2 regions of the Streptomyces sp. NPDC086080 genome follow, and region 2 is predicted to be linked to the other one. Evidence: riboswitches for the same ligand, from Rfam matches in the RefSeq annotation. Region 2 holds a riboswitch; the other holds the start of a gene.
What was found. Region 2 has a riboswitch for S-adenosylmethionine ahead of ACIF9R_RS31840 (aminotransferase class V-fold PLP-dependent enzyme). Riboswitches for the same ligand answer to the same signal wherever they lie in the genome.

Region 1: it holds a riboswitch for S-adenosylmethionine, as region 2 does, so the genes downstream of both, thrC (threonine synthase) here and ACIF9R_RS31840 (aminotransferase class V-fold PLP-dependent enzyme) in region 2, are expected to answer to the same signal.

Annotation. Positions count from the first base shown of each region.
Region 1 is NZ_JBITRU010000005.1:124,445-131,882, forward strand. It holds gene nagA (N-acetylglucosamine-6-phosphate deacetylase) at 1-261, opposite strand, end outside; gene ACIF9R_RS08420 (ROK family protein) at 261-1,238, opposite strand; gene ACIF9R_RS08425 (DUF3263 domain-containing protein) at 1,396-1,659, shown strand; gene otsB (trehalose-phosphatase) at 1,805-2,674, opposite strand; gene ACIF9R_RS08435 (trehalose-6-phosphate synthase) at 2,930-4,348, opposite strand; gene ACIF9R_RS08440 (glucosyl-3-phosphoglycerate synthase) at 4,429-5,400, opposite strand; SAM riboswitch class I at 5,537-5,684, shown strand; gene thrC (threonine synthase) at 5,703-7,001, shown strand; gene ACIF9R_RS08450 (MoaD/ThiS family protein) at 7,109-7,384, shown strand.
Region 2 is NZ_JBITRU010000036.1:52,245-59,682, reverse strand. It holds gene ACIF9R_RS31860 (NYN domain-containing protein) at 1-163, opposite strand, end outside; gene ACIF9R_RS31855 (hypothetical protein) at 267-506, opposite strand; gene ACIF9R_RS31850 (rhomboid family intramembrane serine protease) at 665-1,399, shown strand; gene ACIF9R_RS31845 (Lrp/AsnC family transcriptional regulator) at 1,396-1,677, shown strand; gene ACIF9R_RS31840 (aminotransferase class V-fold PLP-dependent enzyme) at 1,862-3,235, opposite strand; SAM riboswitch class IV at 3,400-3,516, opposite strand; gene trpD (anthranilate phosphoribosyltransferase) at 3,914-4,978, opposite strand; gene ACIF9R_RS31830 (cytochrome bc complex cytochrome b subunit) at 5,135-6,772, opposite strand; gene ACIF9R_RS31825 (Rieske 2Fe-2S domain-containing protein) at 6,769-7,438, opposite strand, start outside.

The sequences.
Region 1 (7,438 bases), on a different contig from region 2:
CGTGGTGCCGTGCACGCGGTGGGTGCGGACGCCCTGGAGGACGTCCTCGGCGGTGCCGCCGGCGAAGGACGCCCCGCCGCCACCGTGGTTGTGGAGGTCGACGAAACCGGGGACCAGCCAGTGACCGGACACGTCGACCGTCTCGGAATCGGCGGGCGCCGTGTCCGCGATCCGCGTGCCCTCGACGATCACGCGTCCGTCGTCCACGGTCCCGGCGGGCAGGACCACCCGGGCACCGGTGAGAACCTTGGTGGGGGCCATCAGGTGGTTACCTCCGAGGGAGACGAGGGAGACGAACGGCGCGAGGGGGCAGTGGTGGCGTCGGCGATCAGGTCCCAGGCGAGCAGTCCCGCGCCCAGACATCCGGCGGTGTCCCCGAGGGCCGCGGGGACCAGGGACGGGAGCTTCTGGAAGGTGACCCGCCGCCGGACGGCCTCCCGCAGCGGTGTGAACAAGGTTTCCCCCGCCTCGGCGAGCCCGCCACCGATGATCAGCGCCCGGGGGTCCAGCAGGGTGAGCGCGGTGACCAGCCCGTCGGCGAGCGCGTCCACCGCCTCCTGCCACACCTGACGGGCCCGTACGTCCCCGGCCTCGACGGCCTTGGCGCAGTCCGCGGCGTCCGCGCCCGGGTCGCCGCAGGCCGCGGCCCACGCCTCGCTCACCGCCGCGGCGGAGGCGAACCGTTCCAGGCAGCCGCGCTGCCCGCACGGGCAGGGAGTGCCCCCGGGCCGTACGACGATGTGGCCGATCTCCCCGGCGAAGCCGTGCGCGCCCGCCTCGACCCGGCCGTTGATGCCGATGGCGCCGGCGATACCGGTGCCCAGCGGCACGAAGAGGAAGCGGTCGGCGCCCCGGCCGGCTCCGATGCGCCCCTCGGCGAGGCCGCCGGTGCGCACGTCGTGGCCGAGGGCGACGGGGATGCCGCCGAGCCGCTCGGTGAGCAGTGCGCGCAGCGGGACGTCGCGCCAGCCGAGGTTGACCGCGTGGACGGCGATGCCCGCCGTCTCGTCGACGATCCCGGGAACGGCGACACCGGCGGCGGACGGGGACGTGCCGTGCCGGTCGATTCCGTGGGCGCGCAACTCCGCGGCGAAGTCGAGGATCTCCGCGACGACCGCGTCCGGGCCGCGCTCGCGGCCGGTGGGCCGGCGGGCCTGGTGCAGCAGCCCGCCGTCCGCCCCGACCAGGGCGGCCTTCATCCCGGTGCCGCCCACATCGAGGGCGATGACGTGTTTCACGTGGAACAGTGTGGCCCCCGGACCGGTAAGAGGTCTAGTCCACTCGCTTGGTATGGACCTTATTCCGACTGTCGAAAAATTTCGGATGGTGCGGGGGCACCGGGCCCAGGCCGCGGCCATGCCCTGCGCGCGGCGAGCGCGGAGTAGCCTGCGGCACATGGATCAGGGGGACGACGAGGAGCGGTACGAGGCCAGCGGCGGGCTGGCCCGGCGAGAGTGGGACATCCTCGCGCTGGAACGCCGGGGCTTTGCCGGGCCCGGTGTGAAGGAGCGTGCGATCAGGGAAGAGCTGGGGCTGGCGCCGGTGCGCTACTACCAGCTGCTCAACGCCCTGCTGGACGATCCGCGGGCCCTCGCTCATGACCCGGTCACGGTCAACCGCCTGCGGCGGGTGCGGGAGTCGCGTCGCGCGGAGCGGTGAGGAGATGGGGGCGGGCTGTGTTGGTTGCCCCAGAGGTTTCGCCCCCGCCGCCCCTTCCCTTTCCCGTCCCCGGAGGGCTGCGCCCCCCGGACCCCCTGTCGGCCCTTCGGGCCTCGTCCTCAAGCGCCGGACGGGCTGTTGGGAGTTACGGGATTTTCGCCGCCAGGGTCCGCAGCAGCCGTACGACGCCGGACGGGCCGTCGGTCACCACGTCGGCGCGGTCGCGGAGCTCCGTGACCTCGTTGCTGCCGCTGCAGACGAGGAGGCCGGGGGTGCCGGTCGCGCGGAGTTTGTCGACGGCCGAGTAGGCGGCGAGGTCGCCCAGGTCGTCCCCGGCGTAGAGGACCGAACCGGCGCCGATCTCCCGGGCGTACTCCAGCAGGGCGACGCCCTTGTCCATGCCGGGCGGGCGCAGCTCCAGAACCATGCGGCCGGGCTCGACGACCAGGCCGTGCCGGGTGGCGAGGTCGGTGAGCGGCTCGCGCAGGGCCTCGAACGCGGCCTGCGGATCGGCGGCCCGGCGGGTGTGGACGGCGACCGCCCGGCCGCCCTTCTCCTCGATCCATGTGCCCTGCCCCGCCCCGGCCCGGTCGAGCAGCCCCGGCAGCTCCGCGCGGGCGGCGGCGACTCCGGGGGGCGGGGCGGGCGCGGTGACCGTCCCCGTCCCGGCGTCCCACCGCTCGGCGCCGTAGTGGCCGAGAACGACGAGGTGCTCCAGACCGGGGACGCCCGCGAAGCCGCCGTTGCGGACCGCGACACTCGCGGGCCGGCCCGTGACGACCGCGACCGCGGCGACCTTCGGGGCGAGCGCGGCGAGCGCGGGCACCGCGTCGGGGTGTGCGCGGGCCTGCTCGGGATCGGCCACGATCGGCGCGAGCGTTCCGTCGAAGTCGAGCCCGATCAGCGCCGTGCCCGGGTGGGAGAGCAGCGCGTCGAGCCCTTCCCGTCCGGCCTGCGTGGTCGGCGTCGGCGTCGGCGTGGCGTTCGGGTCCGTGGAATCCGTATGGCTGGCCATACTGCCCAACCTATCCACGGTCGGCCCCGTGCACGCCTGCGCGCCGTCCGGCACTCCGCGCGGGAGGTCGTGTCGTGGCGTCCGCGGGGTGTGCGGCCGGTGGGGCGTGGCTGTCCGGACATCGCGCAGGCACGTGCCCGGCCGGTCGGGGCGGCCGGGGCCCGGCTCCTCGGACGTTCGGTTGGTCCGGGAATCGGCGTGCCGGGGCAGTGCCGTCGCCGGTGCCGCCGGGTGTTCGGTGTGGTCGGGGGACGGTCAGGTGGAAGGCCGCATGGCGCGCAGCGCGGTCAGCTGGTCCAGGAACCAGCGGGCCGGGGGGAGTGCCGTCGCCGACGCCGCCAGGCGCTTGGTGCGCTCGGTGCGCTCGTCCGGGTTCATGGTCAGGGCCTCGTGCAGGGCGCCGGCCGTCTCGACGACGTCGTACGGGTTGACCGTGATCGCGTCCTCGCCCAGTTCCTCGTGGGCGCCCGCCTCCCGCGACAGCACCAGCGCGCAGCCCGCTTCGGAGACGACCGGGACCTCCTTGGCGACCAGGTTCATGCCGTCGCGGATGGGGTTGACCAGGGCCACGTCCGCCAGCCGGTACGCGGCGAGCGAGCGCGCGAAGTCGTCCCTGACGTGCAGGACGACCGGCCGCCAGCCGGGTGTGCCGTGCCGCTCGTTGATCTCCTCCGCGACCTTCTGGACCTCGGCCGTGTAGTCGCGGTACACGGCGAGGTCCTGCCGGGAGGGGTAGGCGAAGGCGACATGCACCACCCGCTCGTGCCACTCGGGGCGGTCGTCCAGGAGCTGCCGGTACGCCAGCAGGCCGCGCACGATGTTCTTCGACAGCTCGGTGCGGTCCACCCGGACGATCGCCCGGCGCGGGTGGCCGTCGGGTGCCGTGCCGATCTCCTCCCGCAGTACCGCGATCCGTTCCTCGACGTCCGCCTCGCGGGCGCGGGCGCGCAGGAAGTCCGCATCCGCGCCGAGACCGTGCACCCCGACCTCCGTGTGCCCGGGCCCGTCCGTGAACCGTTCGCAGCACGCGGTGAACGCGTCCGCCCAGCGGTGGGTGAGGAAGCCGAGCCGGTCGGCGCCCAGCATGCCGCCCAGCACCTGCCGTGCGATGTCGTCGGGCAGCATCGCGAAGTACTCCGGCGGGGCCCACGGCGTGTGCGAGAAGTGCCCGATGCGCAGGTCGGGGCGGAGCTCGCGGAGCATCCGGGGGACGAGGGTCAGGTGGTAGTCCTGTACCAGGACCGCCGCGCCCGGCGCCGCCTCCTCGGCCAGTGCCTCGGCGAACGCGCGGTTGTAGCTCTCGTACGAGGCCCACTGGCGGCGGAACTCCGCGTCGAAGACCGGCTCCACCGGGGTCTGGTACAGCATGTGGTGCACGAACCACAGCACCGAGTTGGCGATCCCGTTGTACGCGTCCGCGTGGACGTCCGCCGGGATGTCCAGCATCCGCACGCCGTCCTCGCCGGCTCCGCGCCGTACGGCCTCGCGGTCGCCGTCGGACAGCGCCGAGCAGACCCACAGCGCGCCGGCCTCCGGCCCGATCGCCGACAGTCCGGACACCAGCCCGCCACCGCCCCGCTTCGCCCGCAGCGACCCGTCGTCCAGAACCTCGTACGAGACCGGCCCCCGATTGGAGGCGACCAGCACCTGAGCAGCACCGAAGCTTGAAGCCATACGCCACAACCTAGCCCGGCCCCCGGAACCTCAAACGTGTCTTCGCGCACCACGGCGGCGATTCGGTCACGCGCCGTGGGTCAGGCCACCCGCCGCTCCTGGTACTCCGCGATGTCCGCCATCGGGGGGCGTTCCTCCGTGTCGACGGAGTAGGTACGGGGTTCGAAGGTGGCACCCGTGCGTTCGAACTGGGTGAGCGACGGCCGGATCAGGTGGCCGCGGGCCAGCCGCAGCTGGGCGGTGCGGTAGATCGCGGCGGCCATCCGGCCGAGGGCCTGGCCGTCCTGGTGCCGGTGCTTGCGCACCCCGACGTCGACCTGGGCCAGCGCGTCCAGGCCCACCAGGTGCAGGGCGTCGACCAGCATGCCGAGCTCGACGCCGTACCCGACGGGGAAGGGGAGCTGTTCGAGGAGGGAGCGGCGGGCCGCGTACTCGCCGCCGAGCGGCTGGACGAAACCGGCCAGCTGGGGCCAGTGCATGTTCAGCAGCGGGCGGGCCATCAGCTCCGTGACCCGGCCGCCCTGCCCGGCGGCGATCGCGCCCGGGGCGTGTCCGTCGGACATCGTGAGGGGACGGTCGTACATCGCCTTGACCAGGTGGACGTCCGGCTCGGTCAGCAGCGGGCCGACGATGCCGGAGACGAAGTCGGAGGAGAACTCCCTGAGGTCCGCGTCGACGAAGCACACGATGTCGCCCCGGGTGACCAGCAGCGACCGCCACAGCACCTCGCCCTTGCCGGGCACCGCCGGTATCCGGGGCAGGACCGCGTCCCGGTGCACCACCGTCGCGCCCGCCGCCGCGGCCGCCTCGGCCGTGCGGTCGGTCGAACCCGAGTCGATCACCACGACCTCGTCGACCAGCGGGACCTGGAGCATCAGGTCGTGCCGGATCGCCGACACGATGGCGCCGACCGTCGCCTCCTCGTTCAGCGCGGGCAGGACCACGCTCACCGTCTGCCCCGTGGCACGTTTCGCCGCCAGGATCCGGTGGAGCGGGCGGTCCGCCACGGACCAGGAGCGGTCGGTCAGCCAGCGCTCGACTTCTTCCAGCACGCTCCCCGGCTCCTCACTGCCTGTGATCCATCTCGCGGTTCGGACGGACTGTCTCGACCCTCCGGGCCTCGGTTACAGTCTTGAACAACGCCGATGACCTTCGCATGCCGGGGTCGTCGAGCCCACAACTGAACACCGCTCATCCAGAGGGGCAGAGGGATACGGCCCGATGAAGCCCCGGCAACCCTCCAGTCGGTTCCTGTCACGCGGACGTGGCGAGGCTCCCGGCTAGGGAAGGTGCCAAATCCGTCTCACGGCGAGATGCGTCGTGAGGAAGATGAGGAGAAAGGGCCTCGCCTCACATGGCTGTGCAGACTGCTGAAGACACCCCCGGATCCGCCGCCGCGAACGCCGTCGACCTGGGCCCCGCCACCGCGCTCTCCTGTCGCGAATGCGGGCACCGCGTCCCCCTCGGCCCGGTCTTCGCCTGCGAGGAGTGTTTCGGCCCGCTGGAGATCGCCTACGACTTCTCGGCGTACGACACCGAAGAGCTCCGCAAGCGGATCGAAGCGGGACCCGCGAACATCTGGCGCTACGCCCCCCTGCTGCCCGTTCCGGCGGACGTGGCGACCAAGCCGAACATCAACCCCGGCTGGACCAAGCTCGTCCAGGCCGACAACCTCGCGCGGGAACTCGGCGTCGACCCCGGCAAGCTGTTCGTCAAGGACGACTCCGGCAACCCGACGCACTCCTTCAAGGACCGCGTCGTCGCCCAGGCCATCGAGGCCGCCCGCGCCTTCGGCTTCACCACCCTGTCCTGCTCCTCCACCGGGAACCTCGCCGGCGCGGTCGGTGCCGCCGCCGCCCGGGCCGGCTTCCGCTCCTGTGTGTTCATCCCGCACGACCTGGAGCAGGGCAAGGTCGTCATGGCCGCCGTCTACGGCGGTGAGCTCGTCGGCATCGAGGGCAACTACGACGACGTGAACCGTTTCTGCTCCGAGCTGATCGGCGACTCGGCCGGCGAAGGCTGGGGCTTCGTCAACGTCAACCTGCGGCCGTACTACGCGGAGGGGTCCAAGACCCTCGCGTACGAGATCTGCGAGCAGCTGGGATGGCGCCTCCCCGACCAGATCGTCATCCCGATCGCCTCCGGCTCGCAGCTCACGAAGATCGACAAGGGACTGCAGGAGCTGATCAAGCTCGGTCTCGTCGAGGACAAGCCGTACAAGATCTTCGGGGCGCAGGCGGAGGGCTGCTCGCCGGTCTCCACGGCGTACAAGGCCGGGCACGACGTCGTCCGTCCGCAGAAGCCGGACACGATCGCCAAGTCGCTGGCGATCGGGAACCCGGCGGACGGGCCGTACGTGCTGGACATCGCCCGGCGCACGGGTGGTGCGGTCGAGGACGTCAACGACGATCAGGTCGTCGACGCGATCAAGCTGCTGGCGCGGACCGAGGGGATCTTCGCGGAGACCGCAGGGGGTGTGACCGTGGGAGTCACCAGGAAGCTTCTCGAGAGCGGGGCGCTCGACCCGTCGCTGACCACGGTCGTGCTGAACACGGGGGACGGGCTCAAGACGCTGGACGCGGTGGCCGGCACCGGGATGACCGCGACCATTCGTCCCACCCTGGAGTCGTTCCGTGAGGCCGGGCTCGGCTGAGCCGTTCCGTCCCCGGCGCCGTCGTGGCCGCCCGCGCCCGCGCGGCGGAGCCGCATGTCCCTGCAGTCCCGCCCCCCCAGGGGCGTCACCTGACCGGAGGTTTTGTTGTGAGCGTCACTGTTCGGGTCCCGACCATCCTGCGTACCTACACCGGCGGCAAGGCCGAGGTGAGTGCCGAAGGCGCGACCCTCGCCGAGGTCGTCTCGGATCTGGAGAAGAACCACACCGGGATCGCCGCCCGGGTCCTGGACGACCAGGGCAAGCTGCGCCGGTTCGTCAACGTCTACGTCAATGACGACGACGTGCGGTTCGAGCAGGGGCTCGAGACGGCCACCCCGGACGGCGCATCCGTGTCGATCATCCCGGCGGTCGCCGGCGGCTGATCATTACCGTCGGTTCATTACCATCGGTCATCGCCGTTACCGAGGGTTGAGGAC
Region 2 (7,438 bases):
ACCGGGCGTACTGCCTGAGCTGGGCGGGCAGCTCGGTGACCGTGAGCCCGCCGAAGCCGTCGGCGACGATCTGGACGACCCGGCGGCGCACGCCGTCGGGCAGCGGACGGTCGAGCACCTCGGCGGCGCCGTCCTGCGGCCCCCCGCCCGTGGTCTCCACCATCCGTCACACCCCAATACCTGTGCGCGGCCCCGGTGCGGGGTCGCCGTCAGCGGGGCCCTCCCCCACTCTCGGCTTCGCTCGAGCGGGAGGGACCCCCTTCGCTTCAGGAGCCGGCGCCCGGCCTGTCCACGAGTTCCACCTGGTCCACGGCGTTGCACCAGCGGCACCGCACCGACTCGATCGTCTCATCGAGCACCTCGCGCTCCTCGACCCTGGGCTCTCCGGCCAGGTCGAGGTGGACGTACTCGACGACCTTCGACGAGCGGGTCACGTCGAAGCGGGTGAGATTGCCGCACAGGGTGCAGCGCCACCGCGTCGCGGCCGTCGGCAGAGGAACCGTCATCGTGGCTGTTCGCCTTCCTTCCAGTGTCCTGGACACACCGGGCTCACCGGCGCGTCATGGCACGTAACCCTACGGCCTGCCGGGTCCCCGCCGCCCGCCCGTCCACGGCGGCGAGGCGGTATGCATGGTTACGTCCGGTTGCGTCATGCTCTGTGTCCATGATCCGCAACTGGAGCGCGTCGGTCGCCGCGGCGGTCCGGGGCCCCTCCGCACCGGTGACCCACTCCCTCGCCGTGCTGTGCTGCCTGGCCTTCCTGACCGGGCCGGCCTCGGGGCTCAACCCGGTGCACGGTTCCGGGGAGGAACTGCTCGCCGCGCAGAGCGCCTACTTCCGGCGCTGGGGCGTGATCCCCGCAGACCTGTTCGAAGGGTCCCCCGGGGCCGCCCTCACCCCCGCCACGGCGCTCTTCGTGCACGGCGGCTGGGTGCATCTGCTTGGCAACATGCTGTTCCTCCATGTGTTCGGGGCGATGACCGAGGCACGGATGGGCCGGTGGCGGTTCGTCCTCTGCTACGTCGGCTGCGGCTACCTGGCGCTGCTCGGGTACGCGGCGGCCGGGGCGGATTCCGAGCGGGCCCTGATCGGCGCCTCCGGGGCGATCTCGGCGGTCCTCGGCGCATTCCTCTTCCTGTTCCCCCGGGCCCGGGTGACCAGTCTTCTGCCGTTCCTGTTCTTCCTGCCGGTACGCCTGCCGGCGTGGGTGGTGCTGCCGTTCTGGGCGGCGCTGCAGTGGGCGGCGGCGGGGCAGGCGGCCGACGGGCCGGAGGTGGCCCACCTGGCGCACCTGCTGGGGTTCGGTCTCGGCTTCGGCTACGCGTGGGTGTGTCGCGGCAGGGCGACTACAGTGAAGTCCGCCCCAGCTCCGGCCCCCGAGGGAGAGAACCAGCCGTGATCACCGCGATCGTCCTCATCAAGACCAGCGTGGACCGTATCCCCGAGATCGCGGAACAGATCGCCGCGCTGGAGAGCGTCAGCGAGGTCTTCTCCGTCACCGGTACCTACGATCTGATCGCCATGGTGCGGGTCCGGGCGCACGAGGACCTGGCGGAGGTCATCCCGGGCCGGATCAGCAAGATCCCGGGTGTGGAGGGCACGGACACGCATGTGGCGTTCCGCACGTACTCGCAGCACGACCTGGAGGCGGCGTTCGCCATCGGCCTGGACAGCTAGGCACTCCGCCGGGGGGTCTCGCCCCCGCCGCCCCTTCCCAGTCCCGTCCCCGGGGGCGCTGCCCCCGGACCCCCGCTCCTCAAACGCCGGAGGGGCTCATGGCAGCCCCTCCGGCGTTTGAGGAGCGGGGTCTGGGGCGGAGCCCCAGTTTTGGGACGGGAAGGGGCGGCGGGGGCGAAGACCGTCATCCCCGGGCCGGGGCGTCCGGGACGCAGCGGCCGTCCTGCGTGCGGTAGGTCCAGCGGGCCCCGTCGCGGACGAGTTCACGCACCGCCCGTACGAAACGCTCCACGTGCTCGTCGGGCGTACCGGCACCGAAGCTGACACGGATGGCGCTGAGGGACTTCCCGCCGGCGGCCGCGTCCGGCGCCCCGCACTCCCCCGCGGCCCCCCGCTCGCCCCCGAGCAGCCTGCGCACCAGCGGGTGGGCGCAGAACAGCCCGTCACGTACACCGATGCCGTACTCGGCGGACAGCGCGGCGGCGAGGTGGGAGCTGTTCCAGCCCTCGACGACGAAGGACAGCACACCGACGCGCGGGGCGTCGTCCCCGAACAGCGACAGGAACCGCACCTCGGGAACGTCGGCGAGCCCCTCCCGCACCGCGCGGACCAGCGCCTCCTCCCGCGCGGCCAGCGCCTCGAAGCCGGCCTCGGTGAGCGCCTCGCAGGCGGAGGCGATGGCATGGGCGCCGATGACGTTGGGCGATCCCGCCTCGTGACGGGCGACGCCGTCGTGCCACTCCACGTCCACTCCCCCGTCCGCGCCCCGGGTGACCTTCCGGCTGGCGCCACCGCCCGCGAGGTAGGGCTCGGCCGCACGCAGCCAGTCGGACCGGCCGGCCAGCACACCGGAGCCGAAGGGGGCGTACAGCTTGTGACCGGAGAAGGCCACCCAGTCGACGTCCAGGTCGCGCACGCTCACCGCGTGATGCGGGGCGAGCTGCGCGGCGTCCAGCACGATGCGGGCGCCGTGCGCGTGCGCGGCGGCGGCGAGTTCCCGGACGGGCCACAGCTCGCCGGTGACGTTGGAGGCGCCGGTGACACAGACCAGGGCCGGGCCGTACGGGGCGCGCCCGGCGAGGGCGCGTTCCAGGGTCGTCACGGCCTGGCCGGGGCTGTCGGGGGCGTCGAGGCAGGTGACGCGGGCGGCCCGCCAGGGCAGCAGGGAGGCGTGGTGCTCGGTCTCGAAGACGAAGACCTCACAGCCGTCGGGGAGCGCGGCGGCGAGCAGGTTGAGTGAGTCGGTGGTGGACCGGGTGAAGACCACCTGGTCGTCGGTGCGGCAGTCCAGGAACCCGGCGACGGTGCGGCGGGCGTTCTCGAACAGCTCGGTGGAGAGCTGGGAGAGGTACCCGGCGCCCCGGTGGACACTGCCGTAGTACGGCGCGTACGCGGCCACGTCGTCCCACACCCGCTGGAGGGCGGGGGCGCTGGCGGCGTAGTCGAGGGCGGCGTAGGTGACCTCGCCACCGGTGACGAGGGGGACGGTGACGTCCCGGCCCAGTACGGGCAGCGGGGCCAGGACGGACGGGGCGACGGCAAGGGTGGAAACGGACATGGCGGAACTCCCGGTGAGACAGGCGGAACTCCCGCGCGAGCGGACGGCGCTCGAGCGCGGAAGGTGAAGGGAATGAGGGTGCGCGGAGGCGGGGCTCGGCGGCCCTAGAACATTCGCTGGCTCACAGAAGGCTCCTCGACGACCAGGACCCCTGGTGTACGAGGGGTCCGCGCTTGCCGTAGACCTCGCTGCCTACGGCCTGGTCTTCACCCGGGGCACCCCGCCACGGACGGAGGGTTGCCGGACAGCCGGCCGGGGCCTTATGGCTGTCACTCATGACCTGGGGAGGACGCTATGCGAAGTGATCGACGCCCCGCAACCCGTGTCCGGATTACGGGACTTCCCCGCTCGGGGCGGCAGGGTCCGCTCCGCGGGTCGACCGAAGTGACCCGTCCCGGTGAACGCCCGGCCCCATCCACCGCCCTGGTACCGCCCGTGCGCGTCGCGGTCGCTCCCACCCACCGCACCGCGCCGCACCCTCGGTGGGCGCTACGCGTCACCGACCGCCACCCAACACCCCACGACCCGCCTGCCGACCCCCGGCTCGACCGCCCCGGCCGTCCTAGCCAGCCCGGCGCGCAGCTGTCCCGTCAGGCTGCCGGAGCCGGGCTCCGGGACCCCCGGCGCGCCCGCCGAAACCAACACGCACCCCGCCGCGCCCCGCACCCCCGGCAAGGGCTACGCGTTACTGACCGCCACCCAGCGCTCCAGGACCCGCTTCGCGCCGCCCGAGTCGATCGCCTCGGCCGCCTTCGCCATCCCGGCGCGGAGCTGCTCCGTCAGGGTGCCGGAGCAGGGCTCCAGGGCCACCAGCGCGGCCGCCGCGTTCAGCAGCACCGCGTCCCGTACCGGGCCCCGTTCTCCGTCCAGCAGCCGACGGGCGACCTCCGCGTTGTAGGAGGCGTCGGCGCCACGCAGGGCCTCCACGGGCACCAGCTCGATGCCCACCTCGCGCGGGTCGAAGGTCTGCTCGTCGACCTTGCCGTCGCGGACCACCCACACCCTGGAGGTGGCGGTGGTGGTCAGCTCGTCCAGGCCGTCGTCGCCGCGGAACACCAGCGAGGAGTGGCCGCGCCCGGCGAAGACCCCGGCCATGATGGGCGCCATCCGGGGGTCGGCGACCCCGACCGCCTGGGCCTTGACCTGGGCCGGGTTGGCCAACGGGCCGAGGAAGTTGAACACCGTGCGGATGCCCAGCTGGCCGCGCGCGGCGGCCACATGGCGCAGCGCCGGGTGGAACTTCACCGCGAAGCAGAAGGTGATCCCGGCCTCCTCGGCGACCTCGGCGACCCGGCGCGGGGTCAGCTCCAGATTGACGCCGAGCTTCTCCAGGACGTCGGAGGCGCCGGACGCGGAGGAGGCGGCCCGGTTGCCGTGCTTGACGACCTTCGCGCCCGTGCCGGCCACGACGATCGAGGACATCGTGGAGATGTTCACCGTCTTGGCGCCGTCGCCGCCGGTGCCGACGATGTCGACGGTCGCGCCCGGCACCTCGATCACATGGGCGTGGTCGTACATGGCGCGTACACAGCCGGTGATCTCGTCGACGGTCTCGCCCTTGGCCCGCAGGGCGACCGCGAAGCCGGCGATCTGCGCGTCGGTCGCCTCGCCACGCATGATCAGGTCCATCGCCCAGGCGGTGTCGTCGGCGGACAGGTCCCGGCCGTCCAGCAGTCCGTTCAGCACGGCGGGCCAGGAGCGGCCCGCCGCGGTGTCGCCTCCAGCGGGGGTCACAGCGCTCATGGCCGCTCCTGATGGTCGTAGAAGAGTCCCGGGATACCGGACGCGGTCCCGGGCTCCACCCTATCCAGCTCCGGGGACGGCGAAGGGCCCCCGTCCGCAGAACGGACGGGGGCCCTTCGCCGTCGTGTGGCGACTGGGGTGGTGCGCTGAAGGTGATCAGTGGTGGCCGTGGCCGCTCGAGATCTCCTTGTACTCCTCGACGGTCGCCTTCGGAATCTGGGATTCCCCGCCGTAGTACCCCTTGCTGAGCTTGGCGCGCAGCTTCTCGCTCATCTTCACCTTGCGCCGGACGCCGTTCTCGTCGACCTCCGGGCCGAGCTCGAGCGGCTTGTACTGCTCGTGCGCGGTGAGGGTGTGCAGCTGCTCCTGGCTGAGCGGCTCGTGGACCTCGATGAACTCGCCGTGCGGCAGACGCTTGATGATGCCCGACTCACGGCCGTGCAGCACCTTGTCCTTGTCCCGGCGCTGGAGGCCGAGGCAGATCCGCTTGGTGACGATGAACGCCACGACCGGCGCGACGAAGAACGCGATCCGTACGAACCAGGTGATGGCGTTGATCGACAGGTGGAAGTGGGTGGCCCACAGGTCGTTGCCACCACCGACGAGGAGCACGAAGTACAGCGTGATCCAGGCGACGCCGAAGGCGGTCCGCGTCGGGGCGTTGCGCGGGCGGTCCAGGATGTGGTGCTCGCGCTTGTCGCCGGTGACCCAGGACTCGATGAACGGGTACACCGCGATGGCCACCAGGACCAGCGGGAAGATCAGCAGCGGGATGAACACACCCAGGACGAGCGTGTGACCCCAGAAGTTGATCTCCCAGCCCGGCATGACACGGATCAGGCCCTCGGAGAAGCCCATGTACCAGTCCGGCTGGGCGCCGGTGGAGACCATGTCCGGCCGGTAGGGGCCGATGTTCCAGATGGGGTTGATCGTGGCGATCGCGGAGACGACCGCGAGCACACCGAAGACCAGGAAGAAGAAGCCTCCGGCCTTGGCCATGTACACCGGCAGCAGCGGCATGCCCACGACGTTCTTGTTGGTCTTGCCGGGGCCCGCGAACTGCGTGTGCTTGTGGTAGAAGACCAGGATCAGGTGGGCCACCACGAGCCCGAGCATGATGCCCGGCAACAGCAGGACGTGGACCGAGAAGAACCGGGCGACGAAGTCGTCCCCGGGGAACTCGCCGCCGAAGAGGAAGAACGACAGGTACGTGCCGACGATCGGCACGGACAGGACCGCGCCCTCCATGAAGCGGATACCGGTGCCGGAGAGCAGGTCGTCCGGGAGCGAGTAACCGGTGAAACCGGTGAACATGCCGAGGACGAACAGCAGGAAGCCGAACAGCCAGTTGATCTCACGCGGCTTGCGGAACGCGCCGGTGAAGAACACGCGCATCATGTGCACGAACATGCCGGCCAGGAAGACCAGCGCGGCCCAGTGGTGGATCTGCCGGATCAGCAGACCGCCACGGACGTCGAAGCTGATGTCCAGCGTCGACTTGTAGGCCTCACTCATCAGCTGGCCCTGCATGGGCACGTACGAGCCGTGGTACTCCACCTCGTTCATCGACGGGTGGAAGAACAGCGTCAGGTACACACCCGTGAGGATGATGATGATGAAGCTGTAGAGGCAGATCTCACCCAGCATGAACGACCAGTGGTCGGGGAAGATCTTCCGCATGTTGGCCTTGGCCAGGGAGTAGATCCCCAGCCGGCCGTCGGCCCAGTCGGCGACCTTTTCGCCGGCCGGTGCCTTCCCGCGCGAGCGGGACTCGGGGGTCGTTGCAGTACTCATCCGCGCTCCCAGAAGGCAGGACCGACGGGCTCGTCGAAGTCGCCGAGCGCTTCGAGGTAGCCCTCGTCGTTCACGCCGATGCGCAGCTGCGGCAGGGCGTGACCGGCGGGACCGAAGATCACCTTGGCACCGTCGGAGAGGTCGAAGGTGGACTGGTGACAGGGGCACAGCGCGTGATGCGTCTGCTGCTCGTACAGGGAGATCGGGCAACCGACGTGGGTGCAGATCTTCGAGTAGGCGAGGATCCCCTCGTGCGACCACTCCAGGGCCTGCTTGTCCTTGATGTCGTCCGGCTGGATGCGGACCAGCATCAGGGCTGCCTTGGCGATCTCGGTCATGAAGCCGTGGTCGTGCTCCTCCAGGCCCTCGGGCTTGGCGAAGGCGAGCGAGCCCACGGTGATGTCGGACGGCCGCAGCGGCTCGTTGGTGTTCATGTTGACCAGGAGCTTGCCCTTGGACCACATGGTCTCGCGCAGCTTGGTCCCGGGCAGCGGCCCGAGGTCGCGCAGCAGCACCACTCCGGAGAGCGGGAACAGGGCGAGCGCCCCGAACATCGTGTTGCGGATCAGCTTGCGGCGGCCGAGCGCCGACTCCTTGGCACCCTGGCGGAAGTCGTCCATGACCTTCGCCTTGACCTCCGGGGAGGCCTCGATCGGGTGACGCTCG